Regions from separate parts of the Pedobacter sp. WC2501 genome, predicted to be linked through region 1. Evidence: riboswitches for the same ligand, from Rfam matches in the RefSeq annotation. Region 1 holds a riboswitch; each other region holds the start of a gene.
The links. A riboswitch is a leader RNA that binds a small molecule or an ion and turns the genes downstream of it on or off. The one in region 1 is predicted to bind cobalamin.
Positions count from the first base shown of each region.

Region 2: linked by a shared signal. The riboswitch ahead of ACUN24_RS16730 (TonB-dependent receptor plug domain-containing protein) and the one ahead of metE (5-methyltetrahydropteroyltriglutamate--homocysteine S-methyltransferase) in region 1 are both predicted to bind cobalamin.
Region 3: linked by a shared signal. The riboswitch ahead of ACUN24_RS16745 (TonB-dependent receptor plug domain-containing protein) and the one ahead of metE (5-methyltetrahydropteroyltriglutamate--homocysteine S-methyltransferase) in region 1 are both predicted to bind cobalamin.

Region 1 covers NZ_JBQZFI010000001.1:1,047,873-1,052,560, forward strand. Annotated here, with positions in the region: gene ACUN24_RS04510 (M14 family metallopeptidase) at 1-2,185, opposite strand, end outside; cobalamin riboswitch at 2,440-2,648, shown strand; gene metE (5-methyltetrahydropteroyltriglutamate--homocysteine S-methyltransferase) at 2,840-4,688, shown strand, end outside.
Region 2 covers NZ_JBQZFI010000001.1:3,950,874-3,955,561, reverse strand. Annotated here, with positions in the region: gene ACUN24_RS16735 (DUF5074 domain-containing protein) at 1-46, opposite strand, end outside; gene ACUN24_RS16730 (TonB-dependent receptor plug domain-containing protein) at 66-2,099, opposite strand; cobalamin riboswitch at 2,195-2,390, opposite strand; gene ACUN24_RS16725 (serine hydrolase) at 2,475-3,722, shown strand; gene ACUN24_RS16720 (sigma-54-dependent transcriptional regulator) at 3,834-4,688, shown strand, end outside.
Region 3 covers NZ_JBQZFI010000001.1:3,955,917-3,960,604, reverse strand. Annotated here, with positions in the region: gene ACUN24_RS16750 (DUF6580 family putative transport protein) at 1-489, opposite strand, end outside; gene ACUN24_RS16745 (TonB-dependent receptor plug domain-containing protein) at 531-2,396, opposite strand; cobalamin riboswitch at 2,494-2,688, opposite strand; gene ACUN24_RS16740 (PKD domain-containing protein) at 2,832-3,953, opposite strand; gene ACUN24_RS16735 (DUF5074 domain-containing protein) at 3,971-4,688, opposite strand, start outside.

The DNA of each region.
Region 1 (4,688 bases):
TGCCTAAACGGTTTCTAAATTCCTGAGGGATTTCTTCCGCCTTTGGCCCAAAAGATCTGTTTCCAAATCCTCCGCCCTGAACTGATGGAATTGCACCACCCACAAAAATGATTACATCATATTTAGATTTTAAATTTCCCGCATCAATGTCCTGCGGATAGATTACCGTAGCATTATAATGGTACTGTTCCATTAAAAAACGGACCCATCCTGAGGCCATAGAACCACCATAAGTATCCCAAAGGGCAATTCTTTTGGGAAAGACTTTAATTTTATCCTTTGGAGCCGCGGCAACTTTTAGCATAATGTTTGCCTTTTCCAATACCGATTTTCCTGCTGATGAAACATAAAAATCGCCATTTTCAGTAGAGCGGTAAACCTCAACTTTGTTTTTCAATAAATCATTAACTGCGGTATAAGAATCATTTTGTGCAGCACTTAATACATAACCTGATCCATTTGGCCGTTTATGCTCTGGTTTTAAGAGTTCCCCATAAGGATTTTTTTCAAACGGTCCTGAAAAATCGTCAAGAATACGGTCGAACTTCACATCCATCAGGTATGCCAAAGTCCATCCGGCGGCATCATAAGGAGGAATTGGTGCACCGCCTTCGTATTTGAAATCATTTGGGTGATCTTGCGGTTCAAACATATCCAAAACGTGCGGACGGAAAGCCTGATCGGTTTTTACCACATAACTTCCGGCAGGGTAATTTTTCCCCGCAACGGTAAATGAAGCCGTTGCTTTTTGCACTACAATTCCCGTTCTGATCAATGCATTCAAAAACTTAATGGCAGAGTTAAAATCGGGCTGATCGGCAATTAAAATGTATCCGCGTGGATCTCTGTTTGCCGGAGCTTTCATCACCGTATCAAAAGCTTTCATGCTCATCTGTTGCCTTTGGCCAAAATCAGCATCTCCACCGGCGATCGGAGCACCTTTTTCGACCTTTGCAGCGTTATTAATGGCTTCTATTTTTTTTGGAGAAAAAGACCAGGTATCTTTTTTACCGCGCTCAATAGAATTTCTTCCCATCTGGTAAATGTTGTACAACAATTCGTCGCGGTAACGTTGTGCATAATTTAAAACAGCATAGTTTAACGATACCGAATAGTCGATAGAGTTTTTAAAGTACCATTTCCTTGGGGTGATCGGGTTTGGCGAATCGCCGTTCGGCAATAATCTCGAAGGAACCAACGGAATTTCAGAAGGGGTGGGATTCCCGATAATTTCTGTCAGGAGTCCGATCATGTTATGAAAATAGGTAGTAGTTCTTAAACCGCCATTGTACCAGGTAGAATAAACCGATCCTCCACGCTGCGTATAACCAGGCTTGTTTTCTACATTCATGCGGTTGTGCATGGCCGCACCAACCGCATCTAAACTGGTTAATAGTGTTGGATCGAAAACATAATTAAACGGATCACGGTAGGGCGGCCCTGCAACAACGGTTCCTGCCGGACCAGCCTGATGATGGTTATACATAATCTGCGGGATCCATTCCACAAAAAGCTGGCGACCGATATTTTGTGTTTCTTTAAGGTTTAACATAAAGAAATCGCGGTTGTTATCATGTCCCGCATATTTTTCGTACAAAACAGGAAGTCCGGAAGTTGTTCTTTTCTTCGGATCTTTATTCCTCATGTACCAATTGCTTACCAGTTCCTGACCATCAGGGTTTGCATGAGTAAATAAGATGATTACATTATCCAGAATACGCAAAGTTTCTGCATCAGTTCTGGAGGCAAATTCATATACCGTTTGGATCAGTTGATGAGTGCCAACTACTTCATTTGCATGTAGTCCGCCATCTATCCATACTACAGCCTTACCTTCCTGCGCCAATGTTTTGGCCTGCTCAGGGGTAATTTCAGCATGAGCCAGTTGTTGCGAAATTTCTTTATAACGATCTAATTTTTTCAGATTTTCAGGTGAAGAAACAATCAGCATATATTGACTTCTGCCTTCTTCGGTTTTCCCAATATCAACTAGTTTAACACGGTTAGAAGCTGTTGCAAGCTTTTTAAAGTATGCTTCTGTCTGGGTGTAATTGGCCAGTTGATAATCGTCGCCGATATCAAAACCAAAATGCGATTTTGGCATGGGCACTTCCTGCGCCAGTACCACACAGCTATTTACCATTAAAAAAGCAATGCAAAGCCCTTTAAAGTAGGTTTTTATCATAAGAAGAAGTTTAGTCAGGTAATCAAATATAATAGAGAATCTGCACCAAAAAGGGCATGCTGTAAATTTGTTACAAGTGATTTAAGATACTTTAGACTTAATATTTATAAAAAATCCGTGTTTATCTGTGTGCATCTGTGGTTAAAGAAATAAATACCATCAATTGGAAGGAGGCGAAATCAATGCTTACAAAAATACCTTAATCTTTAAATCCTAATCCATACATTTGCCTTGATGTAAGTTCTTAACTTTATTTTTCATCAACCGATACAGGTTCCCGGAATTACACCCGGGATTAATAGGGAATCGTGTGCAAATCACGAGCTGTCGCGCAACTGTAAATTCTGTTTTTTAACAAAAAAACAACGGTCTTATCATTCATGCCACTGTTCCGTTTTACCGGGATGGGAAGGCGATAAGATCGGGAATAAGTCAGGAGACCTGCCTATATTGAATTGACGGTACTTTCGCGTTATAAAGTAATTGGTCAGGTCTGATTGTACACGATAAAATTAAAATTTTATATGCCTGCTTTAAGCTTTTTGCCGATGAGTGGGCAGGCTGTGCCATAACCTTTCCTTTTTTATTTTAACAGAAAAGTATAAATACTGATTTGAGCTTTTAAACGATTTATTTACTTAATCTTTAAAAGAGATGCTAACGCAAAATCTGGGCTATCCGCGAATAGGTAGCCAAAGGGAATTAAAGAAAATCTGCGAAAATTACTGGGCAGATAAAACTGGGTACAAAAATGTACTTCAGGTGGGCAAAAACATTCGCCACGAAAACTGGAAACTTCAAAAAGAAGCCGGAATTGATATCATTCCATCGAACGACTTTTCTTTTTATGATCATGTTCTTGATCATTCATTAACCTTTGGGGCAATACCGAAAAGGTACAACGAAGTGATCCTGAAAAAAGGAAATTCTGAACTTGATCTCTATTTTGCTATGGCAAGAGGTTATCAGAAAGAGGGATTGGATGTGGTAGCAATGGAAATGACCAAATGGTTTGATACCAATTACCATTACATTGTGCCCGAGTTTTACAAAGACCAGCCTTTTAAACTTTTCTCTACCAAAATTATCGATGAGTTTTACGAGGCAAAACAATTGGGTATTACCACCAAACCTGTTCTAATCGGCCCGGTTTCTTACCTTTTACTGGGAAAAGAAAAAGAAACCGGCTTTGAAAAAATAGACCTGATCAAAAATCTGCTTCCGGTTTATATCGAGATTTTATCCCGTTTAGATGCTTTGGATGTAGAATATGTTCAGTTTGATGAACCATTTTTGACTTTAGACCTTACCGAAAAAGACAAAAAAGCTTATGAATATGCTTACAAGGAAATTAGAAAGGCTTTCCCAAAATTAAAAATTGTTTTAGCCACTTATTTCGAAGGCTTAGGCAATAATTTAGCCCTTACTACTTCATTACCGGTAAATGTTTTACATATCGATCTGGTACGTGCAGAAGATCAATTGACAGATGTCTTAGCCTCGTTAAAAGAAGACACCATCCTTTCACTAGGTTTGGTAGACGGAAGGAACATCTGGAAAAATGATTTCGAAAAATCCGTATCCATAATTAATCAGGTGGTAGAAAAAAGAGGATTGGATAAAGTGTGGATTGCACCATCCTGCTCATTAATTCACTCACCGGTTGATCTGGACAATGAAACCAACGAGAAAAATTTATCGGCAGAAATTAAACAGTGGCTGGCTTATGCAAAACAAAAAATCGCCGAAGTAGATACCTTAAAAAAACTGATCAACAACGAAAGCCCTGCATCTACCCTGCAAAAACTTGAGGAAAACAAAAAAGCGATCGCTAACCGTAAAGTTTCTAAAATCATCCATAATCCGTTAGTAAAAGCGCGCGTTTTGGCCTTAAAAGAGCAAGATTCGGAACGTTTAAGCCCATTTTCGACTAGAAAAATAAAACAACAGGAGCTTAATTTGCCTATTTATGCCACTACAACCATCGGATCTTTTCCGCAAACGGCAGAGGTAAGAAGCTGGAGAGCAAAGCTTAAAAACGGAACTTTTACTGTCGGGGAATATGACAATCTAATTGCCCAGGAGACCGAAAAAGCGGTAAAATGGCAGGAAGAAATCGACCTGGATGTACTTGTACATGGGGAGTTCGAGCGTAACGATATGGTTGAATACTTCGGTGAGCAACTGGATGGTTTTGCTTTCTCTAAAAATGGCTGGGTACAAAGTTATGGCTCACGCTGTGTAAAACCTCCAATCATTTTTGGTGATGTTTCCCGTCCGAAACCTATGACGGTAAAGTGGACCGCCTATGCACAGTTACTTACCTCAAAATACATGAAAGGGATGTTAACTGGTCCGGTAACGATTTTACAATGGTCATTTGTTCGAAATGATCAACCACGATCACAAACCTGTACACAGATTGCCCTGGCTATCCGTGATGAGGTTTGCGACCTGGAAAATGCAGGCATTAAAATCATTCAAATTGATGAGCCAGCCATTA
Region 2 (4,688 bases), 2.9 Mb from region 1:
GCAAAAAGCCTGTAAGTTTAAAAAAATGTTGTAATTGGTGTTTCATATTGTGATATTAAATTGGTTTAAAAATTAGTGGATAAAGTAAAACGGTAGTTTCGGCCAGGCATCGGATAATTTAGTACCACATCGTAATACTGGTTAAAAACATTATTGATTTCGGCATTGAAAAAGAACCTGATTTGTTGGCAAGCGAAATTTGCACCAATAGCTAAGTCGTGCGTATACCAGGGTTTAACATAGTTAGCGGTTATATTGGCTTTTTGGCTATACCTTTCGCCAGTGTAGATGTAGCTATAATTAAATACCAGGTTTTTATAATCAACACCAAACCTTGCAGATCCACTGTGAACAGGGATGTAAGGGATCTGGTCGCCATACCGAAATGCAGTTGCACTAATATCTATTGCCTTTTCGAGGGTATAATTGGCACTTACTTTTAACTTTAGCTGGGCAGCTAAATCCCAAACAGTTTGAATATTCGTTTCGAAACCTTTAATCTGCACGCGATCGAGGTTAACCATTGTCCATCGGCCTAAATTATTACCCGGAATGGCTACAATTTTATCTTTTACCAGATTATAATAGGCATCAGCCTGAATGGACAAATAAGGCAAACGCTTACCATTTGATGTATGTCCGTAAGTAAAACCCAAATCGTACTGCTTGGTATATTCGGGTTTGAGTTTGGTATTGCCAATAAATGTATAATACAAATCGTTAAAAGTTGGCATGCGGAAAATAGATTTGTAAAAACTCCGAATGCGGAAATCTTTGCTTTGGAAAGGTTGCCACGAGGCCATTAAACTTGGTGTATATTCTTGCCTGTTGGCAGATTGATCGCCATTTTTAACTTGCTCTGCAATCAGCGTTGCCAAAATATTGCCTTGTACATTTAATCTGCTTAAATTTAAGGCACTAGCCAACACCACTAAACCAGTATTGCGGCTTGGGTAAGCAAAATCGTATAAATTGGCATCCAGCCTTTGCAAAGTATAATCGGTGGCGAGGGAAATCTCCCAAATTTTCGATATCTTATATAGATTGGCTGCAGAAATGTACCATTCGGTTTCGGTATAGCGGTTGTCCAAAAAGCCATTTTGTATTTTAAATTCCGGATCGAGGTAACGCATAAAGCTGTACGCATACTTCGTGTTGAACATAAAATTATAGCGTGCACTTTTTTTATTTTGGTATGAAGCCTGAACAAAACTATTATCATCCCATTGGCGTTGCGTAAAGGTGAACCTGTTCGAAACAATAGCTCCGGGCAATCCACGGGCAGAATTGTAGTTATATAATTTAATGTTCCATTTACTGCTATCGGGTAATAATCCAAACAAAGTAGCTTCTACCCTTGCCGATTTGACATCGCTATTGTTCCGGATAATAGTCGTATCGTAAGCCAGTTCCTTATATCTGAACCTATATTTCCCATTCGATTCTAAATAGCTGACATCAATAAGGAAGGAGATTTTATTGCTGATTTTTTGTTTATAACTGAGATTGGGATTAATTAATCCAAACGAACCAGTTTTAAAACTAGCGCCAAAACCATAATTTTTCCCGGAACTAAAAATAGGTTGCGCAGTTTTGAGATAAAGTGCACTTGCTGCCGCAAAACTTTTGGCAGGCATCAGCAAATCGGCCTTCTGACCAACATAAACGGCAATCTCTTCCAAATTATCTAACGAAAATCTGCCCAAATCTACCTGACCGTTTTGGGCGTTACCCAACTGAATACCATCGTAAAATACAGCCGTATGGTTACTGCCCATGCTCCTTACGTTAATGGTTTTTAAACCACCAACACCTCCGTAATCTTTTAATTGTACACCTGCAAAATAACGTATGGCATCGGCAACCGACAGGCTGTTTAAGCGTTTTAATTCCGATCCGATGAGAATTTGTACCGGAGTTGGCGATAAGTTAACCTGTGAATTTTTATATTCAGTTATTTTAACTTCCTGCAGTTGATTGGCTTTTGCAGTATCTATCTGTGCTACAGAAATACCGGGCAAAAAAACACCCATACCCAACATGGATACAAAAGCAAAATAAAACCTGATGCTTAATAAAACACCTGTAATTTTAATCATTTGATTGTGAGTTTAACCCACAGCCGACAGATAGAAAAGAAATGAAAATACGAAAAACGTAAGTACCTCACCCCTAGCTTCAATCCACGAAAGCTATGAAATATAATGCTAAGGCAGGTCTTCTGACTTACTCCCGGCTTTCCGGCCTTCCCATCCCGACGTGTCGGGACAGTGGCAAATTGATTGGAAATCCGTTAAGGAGCTTACAGCTGCGGGACAGTTACAGATTTACACTGTATTCCCTTTTAATTCCGGGTGTAAAACCGGAAACCAAAAGCGCTGCAAAAGTAACAAAATTAACCAATATGTAAAATGCATGAATGGAAGACAGTCTTTCTAACAGAAAAAGCTAAATTAGGAATCAAATTTCCACCCATGAAAAGGATTTTAATTATTGCATTTTCATTGATCAGCTTATCTGTTATGGCACAAAAAACCGATACTCTTTTTCTAAAAAAGCTAATGGAAAGTAAGCCTGCACTTTTTTCAGCTGTACTTAACCATCCAGGTAAAAACCAGATTCAGATTCTTTATACCCAGGTTAACCGCGATTCGAAGAATAAACCCTCTTTTAAAACCTTTAGTTATAATTTAGATCCTCAACATTACTTTTACCCAGCCAGCACAGTTAAGCTTGCTGCAGTCATTTTTGCATTAGAGAAAGTAAATCGCCTAAAAAGTAAAGGTTTAACAGCAAAGAGCACGATGATTACAGATAGTTTATTTAAAGGGCAGACCAAGGTTTTAAAAGATACCAGCGCTAAAAACAGCCTGCCTTCTATTGAGCATTATGTCAAGAAGATATTGCTTACCAGCGATAATGATGCCTTTAACCGCTTATTTGAATTTATTGGAAGAGCAGAAATTAATAAAAAACTAAAAGCTAATGGGTTAAATAATAGTCGTATTTTAAACCGATTGGCCATTGGCGATACAGGAGAATCGGCCAGGCACAGCAATCCCATTGAGTTTTATAATGGCGATAAATTAGTGTATCATCAACCTGCACAGTACGATCCAAAAGAATATGAATTGAAATTGACCAATCTGGTAATGGGTAAAGGCTATTTAGACAGTGCCGATAAACTGGTGAATAAACCATTTAGTTTAGCAGGAAAAAATGCATTTGCCATCAACGATCAGCAAAAAATCATGCAGAAACTGATCTTTCCTGAAGCATTTCCTGCTAAAGAGAGATTTAAACTTACTCCTGAAGACTATAAGCTGATCTATACTTATATGAGCAAATATCCAACAGAGAGTGATTATCCTAAATACAATCCTAAAGAATTCTGGCCTACTTATGCTAAAATGCTGTATTATGGAAGAGCGCAGGTAACACCAGATCCAAACATCAGAATCTTTAATAAATACGGCGATAGCTATGGCTACATTATCGACAACTCTTATTTTGTTGACTTTAAAAACGGAATTGAATATTTTCTAACTGCGGTTGTTCAAAGTAACGAAGATGGAATTTTTAACGATAACAAATATGAATACGATACCGTTTGTTTCCCCTTTATGAAAAATCTGGGCAAAAGCATTTATGAAGTGGAATTAAACCGCAAGAAAATGCATCAACCAGATCTGAGCAAATTTAAACTCGATTATTCCTACTGAGATTAAATATTTAACCTTTATCAAGTTTATGGCGTATAAATTGTATAAAAAACTATACATTAATTAAAAAATAATATATTCGCATTTCAAAAATTAAAGAATACATCTCTAATGGCTAAATTATTAATAATTGACGATGAGCGTGCGATAAGGAGTACCTTACGCGAAATTCTGGAGTATGAGAATTATGATGTTGAAGATATCGACAACGGTATCGACGGCCTCGAAATGATCAAAAAAGGAAATTTCGATCTGGTACTTTGCGATATCAAGATGAATAAGATGGATGGTATGGAAGTGCTCGAACAGGCACAGCTTATCAAGCCCGACCTTCCTTTTATTATGATATCTGGACATGGAACTGTTGAAACGGCCATCGAAGCCAGCAAAAAAGGAGCTTTCGATTTTATTTCGAAACCACCTGATTTAAACCGTTTACTGATTACTGTACGTAATGGTTTAGACCGTGGAAATTTAGTTACGGAAACCAAGGTTTTAAAGCGTAAAGCAAGTAAAACCCGCGAGATTTTAGGCGAATCGGAAAGTATTTCTAAAATTAAGGAAACCATTGAGCGTGTTGCCCCTACTGAAGCCCGTGTATTAATTACCGGTGCAAATGGTAGCGGTAAAGAATTGGTAGCGCGTTGGTTACACGAGAAATCGAACCGTGCCGACAGTCCTTTAATCGAGGTAAACTGTGCAGCTATTCCATCAGAACTAATTGAAAGTGAATTGTTTGGTCACGAAAAAGGTTCTTTTACCTCTGCTGTTAAACAACGTATCGGTAAATTTGAACTGGCTAATGGCGGAACTTTATTTTTGGATGAGATTGGCGATATGAGCCTCTCTGCCCAGGCAAAAGTTTTACGTGCTTTGCAAGAGCATAAAATTTCGCGTGTGGGTGGTGAAAAGGAAATTGAAGTAAACGTTCGTGTTTTAGCAGCAACAAATAAAGATTTATTAAAA
Region 3 (4,688 bases), 2.9 Mb from region 1:
GAATCTGATTTCGAAAGGAATGGCTTTAATTAAACAATCTATAAAACCATTTAAGTTTTGAGTAAAGAGTGGGTTCTTATACCAAGATCCAATATCGCTTATAATCCAATGGATGAATACGATTACGATTGTAGATAGTAATAAGCTGGCAATATTTACTTTTTTTAATAAAAAACGACCGGCTAAAACCATTAATGCAATTGCAAGGTATGTCCAAAGTTCCTGAACTAACAATATATCTACATACTGTTTATAAATGGTTGTATAAAGCACCAGATCACTTAAAAATAAACTCAATAACGGAAAAGCAAATGCTTTGAGATGATCTTTAAAATAGGCTCCTCCAAATAAAGCTACTGCCCCTATTGATGAGAAATTGGCGAACTTTAATTCATCAGAATTGAATGTTACCAATAAACGGAATGCCGTTATGGCCAATATCATCAACAGCAAAATTAATGTGCGTGGATTAAATTTTAAATGAGACATTTTATTTTGGTTAATACGTATCCTGCAAAGTTAAATTTTTATTAGCGGATATTAAAACTTACACCTGTATTAAAGTTAAAGCCAGGTGTATTGTATCCAATAATTTCAGTATATTTTTTGTTCAGGATGTTTTTGGCATCAAAAAATACTTTCACGCGTTTTTTAGCCAGGGCATATTCTATATATGCATTTAACAGGCTATATGATGGCATCTCTTCATTTAAATAAGATATAAAATTGGTATCGAAACGTTTGCCAAAATAACGGAAGTTGACACTTGCATAGAGGTTGCTGGTTGCCTGTGCACCTGCATTAATGCCGAAAGTGTGTTTTGGTCTGCGGATTAAAAAATTGGTTGTTCCTGTATTTCCTTCTACAAATGCATAGTAACCATTGATATTTAAAACACTGAATTTTGCCGCTGGCTCAACTTCAAAACCTTTATACTTTTGGTTGCCCTGATTAATATATCCTGTGGTGTAAACGATGGCATCAGTTAAATCGCGTTTAAAACCTGTAATGCGTAAAGTAAATGCCTCTTCATCGATATTTAAGTTTACACCAGCCTCATAATTTTGAGATTTTTCTGGTTTCAGATCAAGATTGGCACCATATTGACCAAACAACATATTCAGTGTAGGTACTTTGAATGCAGTAGATACTGTTCCAAATAATTTTACTTCTTTAATAATATTGATACTTGGGGTAACTGAGTAGGTGTAGTTTTCGCCATATTGGTCATGTTTATTGTAACGTCCGCCTACTTCCAGGTTAAAAATGCTTAAATCATGTAAGAACAATGATCCATAAGCAGCGAAGATATTGGTTGTTGGGTTTTTGGTATCAGTAACCAATTTCATTTTTCTGTTGTCGATACCTACCAATAAATCTAATTTACTACCCAGTTTCTGGTTATAGAATAAATCAACTACATTAAGCCTTCCGAAGTTTAAAAAATTACTTGGAAAGCCTGCATAACTAGACTTTACATCATTCGAATTGCTCTCGTGGCTATAATTTAGTGTTATTTTACCGGTATTGAATTTATATTCAGAGTTAAAGCCTGCACTAAACTGCTTTAAAATAGAGTTATTAGTTGGCAAGCCATCGGTAAACGCATCTTCATCTATTTTATAATTGCCATAGAAATAACGTAGAAAAGGATTAACGGAGAAATGTTTGTCGAGTTTAATTCCGAAATTGGCATTTAAACCATCAGTTTTAAAACCGTCTTTATCAAACATGGCTGCACTTCCAACTGGCGCAACGGCTTCCGAAATACCATCAGTTTTGAAATGCGTGTAGTTAATATTGTAAGAAAAACCTTCTACACCACCATTTAAACCGATAGTTCCTTTGTAAGTTTCGAAGCTGCCTGCACTGGCTACACCATAAATGGTATTTCCTTTAGGTCCACCCTTTTTAGTTATGATATTGATTACGCCTGCAACGGCATCAGATCCGTAAATGGTAGACTGACCGCCTCTTAAAATCTCGATATGATCAATCTGGTCAATGGAGAACAGACGTAGATCGAAGGTTCCGCTAACACTTGAAGGATCATTCTGTACAATACCATCTATTAATACCAGGGTGTAACCACTGCCCGATCCCCTGAAAAAGATACTTTTATCTTTTCCCTGGTTGCTGTTTCCTCCGCTGATGATGATACCAGCCTGTTCATTTAATAAATCGGGTAAAGATTTGCCGTTACTGCGATCCAATATTTCGCGACTGATAATAGTGACCACTTTTCCGGTCTGGGATTGTTTCTGATCGTTTTTTGTTGCAGAAATTACAACATCTTTTAGCTGCAAACTGTCTTGAGTTTGAGCATTAGCCACCTGGCCAATCATTAACTGCGCTAGCCCTAAACTGGCTACAGTTAGCATTCTTTTTTTGTTCATTTGATTGTGGATTTGCCCACAGCCAACAGATTAGAAAAGGAAATGAAAATACGAACAACGTTAATATCTCAATCCTAGCTTCAATCCCCGAAAGCTATGAAATTAAACGCTAAAGGCAGGTCTTCTGACTTACTCCCGTTTTTTCCGTCTTCCCGCTCAGTAGTTAATTGGGCAGTGACTTAAGAATTGAAAAACGTTACAGAGCTTATAGCTGCGGGACAGTTACAGATTTACACTGTATTCCCTTTTAATTCCGGGTGTAATGCCGGAAACCAAAAGCGCCGCAAAGGTAGTAAAAAGAGCACAACAATAGTAAAATACGAATGTTGATGAATTTAGTTTTTCATAACCTGTTAAAAAACATGCAAATGAAAAAGGCCTGCACCAGGCAGACCTTCATAATTGAGCTGTTGTTTATAGGTAGATAGTTACAATTTATTTAATCCCTAAATCAACCGCACCTTTAACTTCAGTAGAAATTTCGCCCAAACTACCTGCATCTGCACTTTGGCCAGTATAAATTTTCACGAAATCAATTGTTTTCAGATCCACTTTACTTCCATTTTTATCAACCGCCCACGATAAGTCGAAGCTGTTATATAAGTTGGTTTTGTAATCATCAATTGTAGAGTAGCTATCGGTATAACCCCAGTCAAAAGGAGAACTGATAATGATGCTGCCTACTTTACCCGTTGACGGTGGTAACAAAGTTCCTTTAAAGGTTATATTTTCCTGATTTGCAGCAAACTCAGGATAAAAATTGTGTTTATGAAAATTGTTAACCTTTACTTCGCCACTATTTCCCTGGTTATCTTTCCAGCTTACATTGGCAAATGCTTTAGGGTTGGTATAGGTAATCTCGTAATTTTTAATGGTGCTCGTTTTGGCATACTCGCTTCCAGCCAGCTCATACCATTCATCGTCGGCAAGGCCATTACCATTACTATCCTGACTAACCATTACGATACCAGGCTCTGAAAAATGATAAGGCGCACCTGATGGATTTCCATAAATGGCCAGATCATTACCAGTGTTATTCACTACTGAGTGATCGAAGCCAAAAATAATGTAACCACCAAAACCACCTAAAGAGATCAGGTTCGTGGTGCTTCCAATTAATTTCTGTGCTTGTTCTGGTTTACCTAGTGTTTCATTTACAAACTGACCGGGAGCTGGTAAATATTCAAAAATACGACTGATGTATTTACTGCTGTTGGCTGTAATATCTACCACAGGAACCGGAACAGTAATGGTATAGGTATGTGTAAATTCGCCAGCTTCGTTGTAACCTTTATATGCTAAAATATAGGTACCAGCTTTTGTGGCCGTAAAGTTAAAGTTATATACAGTGCTTACTACTTTACCATCTAATTTCCACTCGTGCTGAAAAGCTTGTCCGTTATTTGTACCCGCACTAAAAGTAGTTGTTGCTGCTACTTTAGCCTGCAAAGCATCTGCCTTAATCAGCAGATTTACATCTGGAGCCATTTGTTTATCTTTTTTGCAACTGAATAGGAACAGGCAGAAAAGCAAGGCGTAGCTTATTGATTTTTTCATTGTGTGTGTTTTGTATGTTATTTAAATAAGAATGTAATGTGTGCCGGAATATCACCTGTGGTAAACGAAAACTTCTTTTTACCTGCTTTATCAAAACAGTAAATGGTGCCAGGTGTAACATAATCTTTGGCGTCGGTTACAAAAATATCTCCGGATGAAGGATCTACTTCAATTCCATATGGAGTAGCTATCAAAGTTTCTGTTCCATCCGTAATAAAATTATTGCTGACAATGGTTTCATCTTTTACATTCAGTTTAACGTATGTGCTTTTTTGTGTCGCATAGCTGTAAGAATATAAATAAGCATCATCACCATTTATGGAAAAATTACTAACTGGAATTTTAAAATCTTTTTTTATCAGATCTGTTTTTGTATCAATAACAAACAAACTTGGATTAATGATATACTCACCGCTTTGGTCCATTTGACCTCTCGAAGAAACATATATGTCGCCATATTGATCTGCACGTAAACGATCTAGGTTAATAGCCACATCTATTTTTTTAATTTCTGTATTGTTTGTTAAATCAATTACAGAAACAGTGCGGTCATAATTTGGATAGTTATAACCGCCAGAGTTGGCCACATACAGTTTATTGCCTACAACCGCCATTTCTTCAGGTTGGTTACCTACCATGATTTTGGTTTTAATGGTGCTTAAAGCAGTAGTATCAACCATGGCCACATAGCCATCATAAGAGGTGATGTAAGCAAAGTTCTTATAAAAGGTTACA